Regions from separate parts of the Kribbella sp. NPDC051936 genome, predicted to be linked through region 1. Evidence: riboswitches for the same ligand, from Rfam matches in the RefSeq annotation. Region 1 holds a riboswitch; the other holds the start of a gene.
The links. Region 1 has a riboswitch for glycine ahead of AB0L64_RS21090 (L-serine ammonia-lyase). Riboswitches for the same ligand answer to the same signal wherever they lie in the genome.
Positions count from the first base shown of each region.

Region 2: it holds a riboswitch for glycine, as region 1 does, so the genes downstream of both, gcvP (aminomethyl-transferring glycine dehydrogenase) here and AB0L64_RS21090 (L-serine ammonia-lyase) in region 1, are expected to answer to the same signal.

Region 1 covers NZ_JBFAXS010000006.1:2,505-10,048, forward strand. The annotation lists gene AB0L64_RS21080 (alpha/beta fold hydrolase) at 1-871, opposite strand, end outside; gene AB0L64_RS21085 (DUF3817 domain-containing protein) at 969-1,322, shown strand; glycine riboswitch at 1,320-1,412, shown strand; gene AB0L64_RS21090 (L-serine ammonia-lyase) at 1,492-2,865, shown strand; gene AB0L64_RS21095 (SDR family NAD(P)-dependent oxidoreductase) at 2,885-3,577, opposite strand; gene AB0L64_RS21100 (helix-turn-helix transcriptional regulator) at 3,681-4,511, shown strand; gene AB0L64_RS21105 (alpha/beta hydrolase) at 4,504-5,181, opposite strand; gene AB0L64_RS21110 (hypothetical protein) at 5,370-6,008, shown strand; gene AB0L64_RS21115 (hypothetical protein) at 6,012-6,929, opposite strand; gene lysX (bifunctional lysylphosphatidylglycerol synthetase/lysine--tRNA ligase LysX) at 6,978-7,544, opposite strand, start outside.
Region 2 covers NZ_JBFAXS010000004.1:439,289-446,832, forward strand. The annotation lists gene AB0L64_RS16035 (bifunctional nuclease family protein) at 1-25, shown strand, start outside; gene AB0L64_RS16040 (MerR family transcriptional regulator) at 286-855, shown strand; glycine riboswitch at 919-1,008, shown strand; gene gcvP (aminomethyl-transferring glycine dehydrogenase) at 1,078-3,912, shown strand; gene AB0L64_RS16050 (serine hydrolase domain-containing protein) at 3,909-5,210, shown strand; gene AB0L64_RS16055 (hypothetical protein) at 5,185-5,595, opposite strand; gene AB0L64_RS16060 (pyridoxal-dependent decarboxylase) at 5,814-7,286, shown strand; gene AB0L64_RS16065 (IucA/IucC family protein) at 7,283-7,544, shown strand, end outside.

The DNA.
Region 1 (7,544 bases):
ACGTGGCCAGCAGGTCCGCCCAGCGCGCGTGGATGTCGGTGCCGTGCAGTGCACAGCTCGTCGTCGCGTCGCACCACTTCACGAACTCGTCGAACGAGTCCTGTCCCGCGGACGCCTGCTCGTCCAGGAAGTCACGCGTCGGGGCGGAGCTGTGGTCGATGACGCTCTCCAGCACCATCGCGCGGACGCGGTGCGGGTACGTCTCGGCGTACTGCGCTCCGAGCAGGGTCCCGTACGAGCTGCCGTGGAACGAGATCGTGGACTCGCCGAGCGCCCGCCGTACGGCGTCGACGTCGCGCACCGTCTGCCAGGTGTCGATGTGGTCGTACAGCGGGCCGGTGTGTTCACGGCAGTCCGCTGCGAGCTGCCGGTTGTAGTTGATGGTGGCGGTGAACTCGGCCGCGCTCCTGATGATCGGCGACGGCTGCTTGTTCAGCAGGTCGGCGGAGCACTTCACCGGGTTGCTGCGTGCCACACCGCGCGGGTCGAAGCTGACGATGTCGAAGCGGTCCTGCAGGTCCGTGCTGAACCGGTTGATCCCCGTCTTGATCCGGTCGACCCCGGAATCACCCGGGCCGCCCGGGCCGAACACGAGCACCCCGACCCGCTCGCTCGGCTCCGATGCCTTTCTCCGGGCCAGTGCGAGGCCGAAGGTGGGCCCGCCCGGGTTCCGCCAGTCGACAGGCAGTTGCAGGGTCGCGCACTGCGAGCCCTCCACCACCGCGGGATCGTCCTTGCCCTCAGGTTTGCAGTCGGCCCAGTGCAGCGGCGGGCTGGTCGCCGAGGCGGAGGCGGAGGCGGTGGCCGTCAGCCCGGCGCCGGCGACACCGAGTACTAGCGCGCCGGCCAGGGCGCGTCGGATGAACGTCATGCCGACGATCCTTCGGGCAATCGCTTGCTGGCGGCATCGGGGAGGAGCCCCGGATGACCCCGATCACGGCTTGGGGGCCTTGTTAGGGTCGGTCGTGATGAGTACCAAACATGCGGCGTGGTTCCGGACGGTGGCGATCGCCGAGGCGATCTCGTGGACCGGACTGCTGATCGGGATGCTGTTCAAGTACGTGCTGTCCGACAACGAGATCGGGGTCAAGATCTTCGGGCCGATCCACGGCGGCATCTTCGTCATCTACGTGGTCACCGTGCTCGCCGTACGCGGGCCGTTGCGCTGGTCCTGGCCGGTGACGCTGGCCGCGCTGGCGGCAAGCGTTCCTCCGTTGTTCACCTGGTTCTTCGAGATCTGGGCGGTCCGCACCGGCCGGATTGACGTGGCCCGGCGGACCCCCGTACCGTCCACAGCATCAGCAAACTCAACAGCCGCATGAACCCGTGCGGGAGAGACCCGGACACGAACCGGGCGCCGTAGGAGCAACTCTCCCCAAGAATCTCTCAGGCACCTTCACCGCGCGGGCGAGGCACCTCTGGAAGGCATCCGCCTGACAGAGCGGGGAGGACACCAAACGGTCAACGGCGACCGGAAGGAACCTCCACACGATGGCGATCAGCGTCTTCGACCTGTTCAGTATCGGGATCGGCCCGTCGAGCTCCCACACCGTGGGACCGATGCGCGCCGCCCGGACCTTCGCGCTCGGCCTCGCCGACGACGGCCTGCTGGCCGCGACGGCGACCGTCGAGGCCCAGCTCTTCGGCTCACTCGGCGCCACCGGGCACGGCCACGGCAGCAACAAGGCCGTCCTGCTCGGGCTCGAGGGGGCCGACCCGGAGACCGTGGTCACGCACTCGGTCGACGCCCGCGTCGAGACGATCCACGAACGCGGCCGGATCCTGCTGGCCGGCACTCACGAGATCGCGTTCGACGAGAACACCGACCTGCTGATGCACCGCCGCAAGGCCCTCCCGTACCACCCGAACGGGATGATCTTCGTGGCGCGCGACGCGGCCGGCGCGGTGCTGCGGGAGCGCACCTACTACTCGGTCGGCGGCGGGTTCGTCGTCGACGAGAACGCCGCCGCGGGGGACCGGATCGTACCGGACACCACCCCGCTGAAGTACCCGTTCACGACCGGTGCCGAGCTGCTCGACCGGTGCCGGGAGTCGCAGCTGTCGATCAGCGAGGTGATGCTCGCGAACGAGCTCGCCTGGCGGACCGAGGACGAGGTCCGCGACGGCCTGCTGCACATCTGGCAGGTGATGCAGGACTGCGTCCGCGAGGGCTGCGAGACCGAGGGCATCCTGCCCGGCGGGCTCAAGGTGCCGCGCCGGGCGCACGCGCTGCACAAGAAGCTCAGCCAGGACCCGTGGTCGGTCGACCCGCTCAAGGTGATGGACTGGGTGAACCTGTTCGCGCTCGCCGTCAACGAGCAGAACGCCTCCGGCGGCCGGATCGTCACCGCGCCGACCAACGGCGCCGCCGGCATCATCCCGGCCGTCCTGCACTACTACCGGCGCTTCGTGCCCGGGGCGACCGAGGACGGCGCGGTCCGGTTTCTGCTGACGGCCGGCGCGATCGGCGTGCTCTACAAGGAGAACGCGTCGATCTCCGGCGCCGAGGTCGGCTGCCAGGGCGAGGTCGGGTCCGCCTGCTCGATGGCCGCGGCCGGTCTCTGCGAGGTCCTCGGCGGCACGCCGCAGCAGGTCGAGAACGCGGCCGAGATCGCGATGGAGCACAACCTCGGCCTGACCTGCGACCCGGTCGGCGGGCTGGTGCAGATCCCGTGCATCGAGCGGAACGCGATGGCCTCGGTGAAGGCGATCAACGCGGCCCGGATGGCGATGCACGGCGACGGCGTGCACGTGGTCACCCTCGACAAGGTCATCAAGACCATGCGCGAGACCGGCGCGGACATGAAGATCAAGTACAAGGAGACCTCCCGCGGCGGTCTCGCCGTCAACGTCATCGAGTGCTGACCCGGTGATCACCCCTTGATCACCAGGGGATGGTTCCGTGCAGGCTCAGGTACTCCGCGGTCGGCCCGTCCTTGTCGATCATGGCGAGCCGGACGATGATGTCCGCGCCCTCCTCGACGGTCTGGTAGCCGGTGCGGCCGTTGAAGTCGGTCGCGGTGTAGCCCGGGTCGACGCTGTTGATCCGCAGGTTCGGCAGTTGCTTCGCGTACTGCACCGTCAGCATGTTGAGCGCCGCCTTCGAGGCGCCGTACGCCGGGGCCGGCACCCACACCGGCACCGTGTCGATCGCGTCCGCCTGCACCGCGGCGGCGATCGAGCCGAGACCGCTGGACACGTTCACGATCACCGGGTTGGCGCTGCGCTCGAGCAGCGGCAGGAACCGGTGGATCATCCGCACCGGCCCGTAGACGTTCAGGTCGAACACCTGATGGAACTCGTCCGCCGTCAGGTCCCGGGCCTCCTTGAACGGACCGGGGATGCCGGCGTTGTTGATCAGTACGTCGAGCTCGGTGAGCTGTTCCGCGGCGGCGTCGACCGATTCGTCGCTGGTGACGTCCAGCGGGAGGTAGTGGGCGCCGAGTTCGTCCGCGGCCTGCTTGCCGCGCTGGGGATCCCGGGCGCCGACGTACACGGTGTGGCCGGCTTCGACCAGCCGGCGGGCGGTTTCGTATCCGAGGCCTCGGTTGGCCCCGGTGATGAGTGTCGTGGTCATGGCTCCACCCTCGCGCCGGCGTTCCGGGGCAGGTAGTACCCGCGATGTCCTAGGGAATGGCAGTACCAGGCTGATCAGCCGCCGGCCCGGGATACTGGAGGACATGGGCGAGCTCGGCAGGACGTTGCACGCGTGGCGTGATCGCGTGACGCCGTCGGAAGTCGGCCTGCCGTCCGGTGGGAAGCGCCGGGCGCCGGGGCTGCGGCGCGAGGAGCTGGCGCAGCTCGCCGGGTTGTCGGTCGACTATGTGGTGCGGCTGGAGCAGGGCCGGTCGGAGTCGCCGTCCGTCCAGGTGCTGACCGCGCTGGCCCGGGCGCTGCGGCTGTCCGATGCCGAGCGCAACCATCTGTTCGTGCTCGCGGGCGAGGTCGAGCCGTCGCCCGGACGCATCTCGGCGTACATCCCGCCGGGGGTGCAGCGGATCGTCGACCAGTTGGAAGGCGCACCGTTGTGCGTCTGCGACGCCGCCTGGACAATCATCACCTGGAACCCGCTGTTCGCGGCCATGATCGGCGATCCGTCGACGTGGCAAGGCCGGTGGCGGAACATCATCTACCTGCATTTCGCCGGCTCGGGCGACCGCGTCGTGCAGACCGCCGACCAGCAGCGGGACTTCCGGGTCGCAATGGTCACCGACCTGCGCGCCTCCCTCGCCCGCTACCCGCACGACCCGCAGCTCACTGCGCTGATCGAGGAGCTCCGGACCGGGTACGACGAGTTTGCGCGGCTGTGGGACCAGCCCGTCGTCGGTTTCCACCAGACCGAGCGCAAGACCATCCGGCATCCCGACGTCGGCACCTTCGACATCGACTGCGACGTGCTCGCCGTGCCGGGCAGCGACCTGCGCATCGTCGTCTACACGGCCGCGCCCAACAGCGAAGCCGCCGAGAAGCTCCGCCTGCTGTCGGTGATCGGCCTGCAGGCGCTCACCTGAGCAGCGCCGCCACCGCCTGGGGGTCCTCGACCTGGGCGTTGTGCCCGAGGCCGGGCAGCGTGACGACCTGGTCGTGCAGGGCGTGCAACTCGGCGTCGCTGTTCATCGGGTCCCGCTCGCCGCGCGCGAGCACCACCTCGGCCTGACTCGCCGCGATGAGCGCGGGCATGTCAGGCGCGCCGACACCGAAGGTCCCGGGATCCAGGGCGAGACGCCAGCGGCCGTCGTCCTCCAGCAGACCGTGGTCCACGACGGCGTCGGCCGGGTCCACGAGTCCTTGGAGGCCGGAGACCCTGAGGAATCGCGCGGCTGCCTCGTCGCGGCTCTCGAACCACGCGACCGGCTTCTGCGCCAGCGCGTTCGCCCGCCCGAGGTCGTCGGCCGTCCAGCTCACTTTCACTCCGAGCGCGACGACCCGGCTCACCGTGACGTCGTACCGCCCGCTCGCCAGCTCGAGTGCGATCACGCCGCCGAGCGAATGACCGAGCACGACGACGCCCCGGCGTACCGGAAGATCTGCGGCGATTGCCGCGGCCATGGCGGCGAAGGTGTACGACGGGAGCGCGGCGGCCGAGCCGTGGCCGGGGAGGTCGGGAGCGTACTCGGCATCCGGCCAGGCGTCCCAGACCCGGCCGTTGGCTCCCAGACCGTGCAGCAGCACCAGATTCATGAGAGCAGGTTGGCAGAGGAAAACGGCTGGTGTGGTGCAGATCGGCGCGTTGTCAGCTAACGCACCGCATTCCTACGAATGCGTAAGTGGTTCAGAATTACTAGACTATTGAGTTTCTCCGTGGAATTTCTTCCACCTACTGTTTGAAACTACTCGTCAACCGATACCCTCCGGGACTTGTGAATCCAATGTCTGCCACGGCTTCCCGCCGTCCGCCCTGGCAGAACCCGCGACGTCGCCGCCAGGTCGCAGCCGGCGCCGGCCTGCTGCTGTTCTGCTACCTCGCGCTGGTTCTCGTCGCCCTGCTCGGCGGCCCGCGGATCGGTGCGGGCTTCCTGCCGTTGCCCGGCGGCGGACCCGAGCCGGCCGCGCCGATCGCCGGCCCACAGCCGGGCGAGCCCACGCAGAACGTCGCCGTGCTCCCGCCCCACACCAGCACGACCCCGGCCGCCACGCCCGGCGTCACGCCGACCGCGGTGCCGACGCCGTTGCCGAGCGCAACCAAGACGGGCGAGGTCCAGGTGCCGGTCGGTCTCAGCACGCCGTACCCCACGCCCGCCGAGGGCACGCCGACGCCGCAGATCGTGCAGACCACCGAGCCGACCATCCCGGTCGCGACGAAACGGCCGCCGACAGTACCGACCGCGCCGCCGTCCACCGACCCGACCACGACGCCGACCAGCCGTCCGAGCACGTCGACGAGCCCGACGGCATCCCCGACCAGCACCACGCCGAGCACTCCGCCGTCGACACCTGACAACCCCGACCAGCCCGCCGGGGGCCTCGGCGGCATCCTCGGCCACCTGCTCGACAAGCTCGGCCTCTAAGACCTAGTACGCCTCGACCTCGGTGGTGTCGGCGTTGCCGCCCGGCCGGGGCTGGAGATTGACCTGCCAGGCCTGGTTCTTGCCGAAGGTCTGGTCGAACTTCTTGAACGTGCAGTCCGCGAGGAACCTGCGGTGGTCGGCGTCCCAGTCCGTGCCGCTCTTGAAGTACAGGCGGTACGCGCCGGAGATCCGGTTCACGGTCGCCGACTGGGTCGCCCGGAGGTAGACCATCACCTGTGGACTACCGGGTGGCTGCCCGTCGCCGACGATCGAGATCGCCACGTCTTTCGACGTACCGTTGGTGATCTTGAGGCGGCCGATTCCGCTCGCACCCCGCCGTACCAGCACGTCGCCGTTGTCGGGCCGTGTCTGTTCCGGCGCCGGACCCGGATCAGGGAGCGTCTTGCCGAACGTCAGCCGGAGTCGCTGCAACTGCACGAGCGCGGTGCCGAGGTCGGTGCGCAGCTGTCGCTGCACCTTCTGCGAGGTGTACGCGGCGCCGCCGCAGCGTGCGTCCTCCTCGGTCTTCTGCACCGAACTCGTCAACCGCGTCGCGGCCACCCCGATGCGTTCCTGCAGCAGGTCGTGGGCGCCGGTCAGCCGGGACGTCACCGTCAGCGCGGCGAGCCGGACCGCGATCGTGTTGAGTGACTCCGCGAGTGTGCTCATAGCCTCGCTCAGGGCCTCGGCTGTCCGCACCCGGGTCAGCGCTCGCGCCGGACCGGCCAGCACCTGGTCGATGCGGGTCAGCTCGGCCTGGTAAGCCGCCGTATCCAACGGACCGGCGGTCGGTACCGATGACGCCGGCGCGGGCACGGCGCTGTTGGAAGCCGACGTGCCAGGGCTCGGCGCGGCCTCCGGCTTCCCGCCGCAGCCCGCAACCAGGCACACCCCGATACCGAGCGCAAGCCAGCGCTTCATCCCCACCCCCAGGGTCTCCCCAACCCGTGAGCTGTCCAGGGTAAGGCATCAGTCCCGTGGTGCGGGACGGACGAACGGAAACGCCAGCGTGCTGCGGATGTTCTGGCCGGTCAGCATCATCATCACCCGGTCGACGCCGATGCCCAGACCGCCGGTCGGCGGCATCGCGTACTCCAGTGCCGACAGGAAATCCTCGTCCAGCGACATCGCCTCGGGATCGCCCGCGGCGGCCTTCAGGGACTGCTCGGTGAGGCGGCGACGTTGCTCGACGGGGTCGACGAGTTCGGAGTACGCCGTGCCGATCTCGGCGCCGAACGCGACCAGGTCCCAGCGTTCGGCGAGACGCGGATTCGTGCGGTGGTTACGGGTCAGCGGCGACGTCTCGAGCGGGAAGTCGGTGTAGAACGTCGGCAGCGTCGTGGTCGGCTCGACGAGTTCGTCGTACAGCTCGAGCACGAGTTCGCCGGCCGACATCTCGAAGGTCGTGTGGACGTTGTGCTCCGCACACAGCTCGCGGAGCCGTTCGACCGGTGTCTCCGAGTCGATCGCCGTACCCACCGCCCGGCCGACCGCGTCGTGGACCGTGACAACCGGCCACTCCCCGGAGATGTCGAT
Region 2 (7,544 bases), on a different contig from region 1:
CCCGGAGGACTTCGACAAGAGCTGACACCCCGGCCCCGCCGTGGTGCGGCAGATGGTGCAAGTGCGGCTAGGTAACGATTCGTACGACGGTCGCGACACGCTCGCGGCTCGACGCGGTTGTCGTTGACCCGGTTCGGGCGGCGGCTTACCGTGAAGGAGTCGTGGGGTGATGTCACTCCATGCAGATGACTCGTTCCAGTCGGTATCCAGGGAGGCTCAGGCGTGACACGCACCGGGGACACGGATCTGACGGCGCAGTCGACGTCCGACGCGCACGCAGAGGCCATGGCTGCCGCTACAGCCACCGCCGGCGTCCAGGGTCTGCTGTTCGACGACGACCTGCGGCCGATGCCGGAGGACGTCGGGTTCCGGGGGCCGACGGCCTGCGCCGCGGCCGGGATCACCTACCGGCAGCTCGACTACTGGGCCCGCACCGGCCTGGTCTCCCCGTCCGTGCGCCCGGCGACCGGCTCGGGAACGCAGCGGTTGTACGGTTTTCGTGACGTCCTGTTGCTGAAAGTGATCAAGCGGCTGCTCGACGCCGGGATCTCGCTGCAGCAGATCCGGACCGCGATCGCGCACCTCAGCAAGCGCGGCTTCGACGACCTGACCCAGATCACGCTGATGAGCGACGGCGCGTCGGTGTACATGTGCACCTCGCCGGACGAGGTCATCGATCTGCTGGCCGGCGGCCAGGGTGTGTTCGGCATCGCGCTCGGCGGTGTCTGGCGGGAGGTCGAGGGCTCGCTGTCGGAGCTCCCGACCGAGCGGGCCGACGGCCACGACGACGCCGACTCCGAGGCCCACGCCCGCGACGAACTCGCCGCCCGCCGCCGCGCCCGGATGACCGGCTGACGTCTCGTTCGGTCCTGCGTGCCCGAACTGTGCGCGGATTCCTGGTAGCCTCGGGACAGCCGTTCACAGCACTCGGGAGAGTCCCGTGTCGTCGGGCGCCGAAGGGGCAATTCCTCCCCGGAACCTCTCAGGCCCATGGACCGAGTGTCACAGGCGACTCTGGAGCGTAGTGCGTGACAGAGGGGGAGGCGACCGGAAGCACGTCAGCAACGGAGCCTCTTGATGACCGAACAACTCTCCGCCACGTTCGCCGACCGCCACATCGGGCCGCGTCCCGACGAGGTCGCGCGGATGGTGCAAGCCCTCGGGTACGCCGATGTCGACGCGCTCGTCGACGCCGCGGTCCCGGCGTCGATCCGCTCCGCCGAGGCGCTGCGGCTGCCCGAGCCCGCGTCCGAGGTGGACGCGCTCACCGAGCTGCGGCAGCTCGCGGCCCGCAACACCGTCGCCACCTCGATGATCGGCCAGGGGTACTACGGCACGTTCACGCCGTCGGTGATCGTCCGCCGCCTGGTCGAGAACCCGGCCTGGTACACCGCGTACACGCCGTACCAGCCGGAGATCTCCCAGGGCCGCCTCGAGGCGCTGCTGAACTTCCAGACCGTGGTCTCGGACCTGACCGGCCTGCCGACCGCGAACGCGTCGCTGCTCGACGAGGGCACCGCGGCCGCCGAGGCGATGACGCTGGCGCACCGGTCGAACAAGAAGAGTAAGTCCGACCGTTTCCTGGTCGACGCCGACACCTTCGCGCAGACGATCGCGGTCGTGCAGACCCGCGCCGAGGCGCTGGGTATCGAGGTCGTCGTCGCCGACACCACCGGCGGCCTGCCCGAGGGTGACTTCTTCGGCTTCCTCCTGCAGTACCCGGGCTCCAACGGCGCCGTCCGCGACCTGAAGCCGCTGATCGAGGCGGCGCACGAGCGCGACACGCTGGTCGCCGTCGCGTCCGACCTGCTCGCGCTGACGTTGCTCGAGGCGCCGGGTGAGGCCGGCGCCGACATCGTGATCGGCTCGTCGCAGCGCTTCGGCGTGCCGCTGTTCTACGGCGGTCCGCACGCCGGCTTCATGTCCGTGCGTTCCGGTCTGGAGCGGTCGCTGCCCGGTCGTCTCGTCGGCGTCTCGGTCGACGCGGACGGCGCCCCGGCGTACCGGCTGGCGCTGCAGACCCGCGAGCAGCACATCCGTCGCGAGAAGGCGACGTCCAACATCTGTACGGCGCAGGTCCTGCTCGCGGTCGTCGCGTCGATGTACGCCGTCTACCACGGCCCCGACGGCCTGAAGGCGATCGCCGAGCGGGTGCACTCGTACGCCGGCAAGCTCGCCGCCTCGCTGCGGGCCGGCGGCGTCGAGGTCGTGCACGGCGACTTCTTCGACACTGTCCTCGCCCGGGTCCCCGGACGCGCCGCCGACGTGGTGGACGCCGCCCGGCAGAACGGGATCTGGCTGCGGCTCGTCGACGCCGACCACGTCGGCATCTCGTGCGACGAGAAGACCGACGTCGCGACCCTGACCCGGGTCTGCCAGTCCTTCGGCGCACAGTACGACGACACGCTGGAAGCTTCAGCCGTCGCCGTACCGCGGACCACCGAGTACCTGACGCACCCGGTGTTCAACACGCACCGGTCCGAGACGGCGATGCTGCGGTATCTGCGCAAGCTGTCCGACATGGACTACGCGCTGGACCGCGGGATGATCCCGCTCGGCTCCTGCACGATGAAGCTGAACGCGACCACCGAGATGGAGCCGGTCACCTGGCCGGAGTTCGCGGACCTGCACCCGCTCGCGCCGATCGAGGACGCGGCCGGTTACGTGAAGCTGATCGGTCAGCTGGAGCGCTGGCTGGCCGAGGTCACCGGGTACGCGAAGGTCTCGATCCAGCCGAACGCCGGCTCGCAGGGTGAGCTGGCCGGTCTGCTCGCGATCCGCGGCTACCACCGCGCCCAGGGCTCGGCGGACCGCAACGTCTGCCTGATCCCGGCCTCCGCGCACGGCACGAACGCCGCCTCCGCGGTGATGGCCGGCATGAAGGTCGTCGTTGTCAAGGGCAACGACGACGGCACGATCGACCTGGACGACCTGCGCGCGAAGGCGTCCGAGCACGCGGAGAAGCTGGCCGCGATCATGATCACCTACCCGTCGACGCACGGTGTGTACGAGGAAAGCGTCCGCGAGGTCTGCCGGATCGTCCACGACCACGGCGGCCAGGTGTACGTCGACGGCGCGAACCTGAACGCCCTGCTCGGCCTCGCGAAGCCCGGCGAGTTCGGGGGCGACGTCAGCCACCTGAACCTGCACAAGACCTTCTGCATCCCGCACGGCGGCGGCGGCCCGGGCGTCGGTCCGGTGGCGGTCGCGGCGCACCTGGCGCCGTACCTGCCGAACCACCCGCTGCTCGACCAGGCCGGCCCGGAGTCCGGTGTCGGCCCGATCAGCGCGGCGCCGTTCGGGTCCGCGGGCGTGCTCGCCATCTCCTGGGCGTACATCCGGATGATGGGCGCCGAGGGCCTGACCGCGGCGACCAAGGCCGCCGTGCTGACCGCGAACTACGTGGCCAAGCGGCTCGAGGGTGCGTTCCCGGTGCTGTACACCGGCGAGAACGGCCTGGTCGCGCACGAGTGCATCCTGGACCTGCGGCCGATGACCAAGGAGACCGGCATCACCGTCGACGACGTCGCGAAGCGGCTGATCGACTACGGGTTCCACGCCCCGACGATGTCGTTCCCGGTCGCCGGCACGCTGATGGTCGAGCCGACCGAATCCGAGGACCTGGGCGAGCTGGACCGGTTCTGCGACGCGATGATCGCGATCCGGCACGAGATCGACCGGGTCGCCGCCGGGGAGTGGCCGGCCGCCGACAACCCGCTGGTGAACGCGCCGCACACCGCCGAGTCGGTCATCAACGACAAGTGGGAGCACGCCTACACCCGCGAGGAGGCGGCGTTCCCGCGCTCGGTCGACCGCACCTCGAAGTACTGGCCGCCGGTCCGCCGCATCGACGGCGCGTACGGCGACCGCAACCTGATCTGCTCGTGCCCTGCCCCGGAGGCCTTTGAGTGACTTCCGTACGTCCTGACACCGCCGCTGCCCTGTTCGCCGAGGTCGCGGCGGCGCAGGGGGAGTCGAAGCTGCCGTCGGTGAACGCCGGGGTGGTGCGCGACGGCGCGCTGGTCTGGACGGGGTCGCGTGGGCGGTTCGCGACGGCGGACGGGGCGTTGCCGGGCACGGACGTGCAGTACCGGATCGGCTCGATCACCAAGACGATGACGGCGCTGCTGATCATGCAGTGCCGCGACGACGGGTTGCTGGCGCTGAACGATGCCGTCGGCAAGCATCTGCCCGGGATCGCGTTCGGGGACCGGACGGTCCGGCAGCTGCTCGCGCACAGCGGCGGGATGAACGCCGAGCCCGAGGGGCCGTGGTGGGAACGCAATCCGGGCGTCTCGTTCGACGAGCTGACCGCGGCGATGAACGACTCGCAGGCCGCCGGCCCCGCGGACCGGCGGCACCACTACTCGAACCTCGGGTACGGCCTGCTCGGCGAGATCGTGGCGCGGCTGCGCGGGGCGTCCTGGCTGGAGCTGGTGCGGGAGCGCATCCTCGATCCGCTGGAGATGCGGCGCACGACGTACTTCCCGGAAGGCCCGTCCGCGCAGGGCTTCTCGGTGCATCCGTTCAGCGGGCAGCTCGACCCGGAGCCGGCGCACGACTCGGGCGCGATGGCGCCGGCGGGGCAGCTGTGGAGCACGATCGAGGACCTGGCGCGGTACGCCGGGTTCTGGATCGACCCGCTGCACGAGGTGCTGAGCCGGGAGTCGGTCGAGGAGATGGCGTCGCCGGTGGCCTCGGATCCGCGCGAAGGGCTGAACGCGTCGTACGGGCTGGGCCTGCGGCTGATCGCGGACGACCCGCATCTGCTGATCGGTCACACCGGGTCGATGCCGGGCTTCCTCGCCGGGTTGTTCGTCGACCGGGTCCGCCGGGTCGGAGCGGTGACGCTGGGCAACGCGACGTACGGCCGGGTCGCCTCGCTCGCACCGGACCTGGTGCGGATCCTGACGAGGTACGAGCCGCCGCTCACGCAGGAGTGGCTGCCGGAGCCGCCGCTCGCCCAGGGCGCCGAACTGCTCGGCCACTGGTACTGGGGCAACACCCCGCTCACCATTTCCGCGACGGCCGGCATCCTCCAACTGTCCGGCGGCCTCACGACCCGCCTGTCACCCCTCGGCCCCGACCTCTACCAGGGCCGCGACGGCTACCTGGCCGGCGAGAAGCTCCACGTGATCCGCGACGGCGACACGATCTCCCACCTCAACGTCGCCACCTTCGTCCTCACGAGGACTCCTTACGGTCGCTGAGCTCCTCGAGCTCACGTGCCTCGTCGGCGAACTCGGCGCGGTCGAGCAGGTCCGCGGCCTCGGCCAGGGCGGCGCGGCTGATGGACGCAGCGTGTTCGCGGGCGAGCGCGGTCGCCTCGGCGGCGAACTGGGCGGCGGCCGGCTCACTGTTGCCCGTGTAGACGCGCATCGAGAAGGCCGCTTCCGCGAGCTCGAGCGCTCCCCAGGAGCGCCTGAAGCTCGTGAGGCGGGTGAAGAACGTGGGGATGTACACCGCGAGGCCCAGGGTGACCAGTGCGTGTCCGTACTGTGCGCCAGCGATCCAGCCGACCAGGCCGGTCACCACCGCCGGCGCGGCCACCGCCTGCACCATGCCGCGGGTCAGGATCGCGCGCACACTCGTCATGGCCGCCCCTTCGCTCAGTTGATGAGTGAGATGCACCGAGGTGGGGATCGGGTTGCTTCGGATCGTGAGGATGTTCACTCCGACCGTGGCCGAGTTGACACGGTGGGTGAGCCGGGCAAAAGTTAGGGCTGCCTTAGTAAGGGTTGCCTTACTCGACAACTTCCCGGGAGATCTGGATGTCGCAGCCCGCGCGTCTGTCCGCAGTGACAGTGCCGACAATGCCGACAGTGCCGCCCGCACCCGTTCGCGATCGGTTCGCCGCGCGGTGGCCCCTGGCCTCGACGGTGGCGGACCGTGAGCGTGGGCCGTTGCCGCACGGCTCGCCGGGAGCGGTGCTGCGGCGCGCTGCCGAGGTCCTGGGCGAGCCGCGGGTCCCGTCGACCGGGATGGGGGAGTCCGCTGCGCTCGACCTGATCGCCGGGCTGCTCGACGAGCATGGGATCGACCTCAGCCACCCGCACGCCGCGGCGCATCTGCAGCCGCCCGTGCTGCAGGTTGCGGTCGACGCGGACGCGTTGGCGTCGGCCTCGAATGCCTCGATGGACACCTACGACTCAGGACCGGCGACGCTGGCGATCGAGCAGTGGGTCGTGAAGGCGCTGGCCGGCCTGGCCGGGTTCGGTCCGCGGGCGGACGGCGTGCTGACGCCCGGCGGCTCGATCTCGAACCTGCTCGCGGTCCTGATCGCGCGCGACAGTGCGGCCGCCGCGGCCCGCGTCGACGTCCGGCGGAACGGTCTGCAGGGTCTCGACCGGCCGGTCGTGTTCTGCTCCGAGCTCGCGCACTTCTCCGTCCAGCGGGCCTGCGCCGCGCTCGGGCTCGGAGAGGAGGCGGCGATCACGATCGCGTGCGACGAGAACTTCCGGATGCGGACCGACGTGCTCGCCGACGAACTCGCCAGGCCCGGCCGGACGCCGGTGGCGGTGATCGCGACCGCCGGTACGACGGACTTCGGGTCGGTGGACCCGATCGCGCCGATCGCCGCGCTGGCCCGGCAGTACGGCGTCTGGCTGCACGTCGACGCGGCGTACGGGTTCGGGGCGCTCTTCTCCGACCGGCTGGCGCCGCTGCTCGCCGACCTGCCGCTCGCGGACTCGGTGACGCTGGACCTGCACAAGATCGGCTGGCAGCCGGCCGCGACGAGCGTGCTGCTGGTGGCGGACCGGACGCGGTTCTCGGCCTTCGACCGCTCGGTCGACTACCTGAACCCGGCCGACGACATCGACTCGGGGCTGGACGGGCTGCTCGGTCGCAGCCTGCAGACCACGCGCCGCCCGGACGCGGTCAAGGTTGCCACCACGCTGGCGGCATACGGACGGGCCGGACTGGGAACGATGCTCGACACCTGCCATGAGCTCGCGCACGCCGCCGCGGCCCGGGTCGTTGCCGACAGCAACTTGGAGCTGCTGGCGCCGGTGACCCTGACCACGGTGCTGTTCCGGGTCGCCGGGCAGGGACTGGACGCGTCCGCGCTGGACGCCGTCCAGGGTGAGGTCCGGCGCCGGTTGCTGACGTCGGGGCGGGTGCTGATCGGCCGGACGAAGCTGCCGGCCCGTGGCGGCCGCCCGGCGGCGGTCGCGTTGAAGCTGACGCTGCTGAACCCGAACGCCACCGCGACGGACATCGAGGACCTGCTCGACCAGGTCGTGGCCACCGGCCTCGACGTCCTGACCGGCGAGGGGGCGGCGTGAGTATTGCGGTCGATGCGCACCTGAATGCGATCCTGCGGTGTTACACGAGGGAGTCGGCGGTACCGGTCGCCGTAGGGCCGTTGACCTTCCCGGTCGGCGAGTCGAACGTGACGGCCAGGGTCGAGCACGCCTCGCGGACCGGGCTGCACCAGTTCAGCGACGTCCGGGTGGACGGCGTACGGCCGGCGCCTGAGGAGCTGGTGCGGTTGCTGTCTGCGGACGCGGATCCGGCCGAGATCGACGACCTGGCGACGCGGA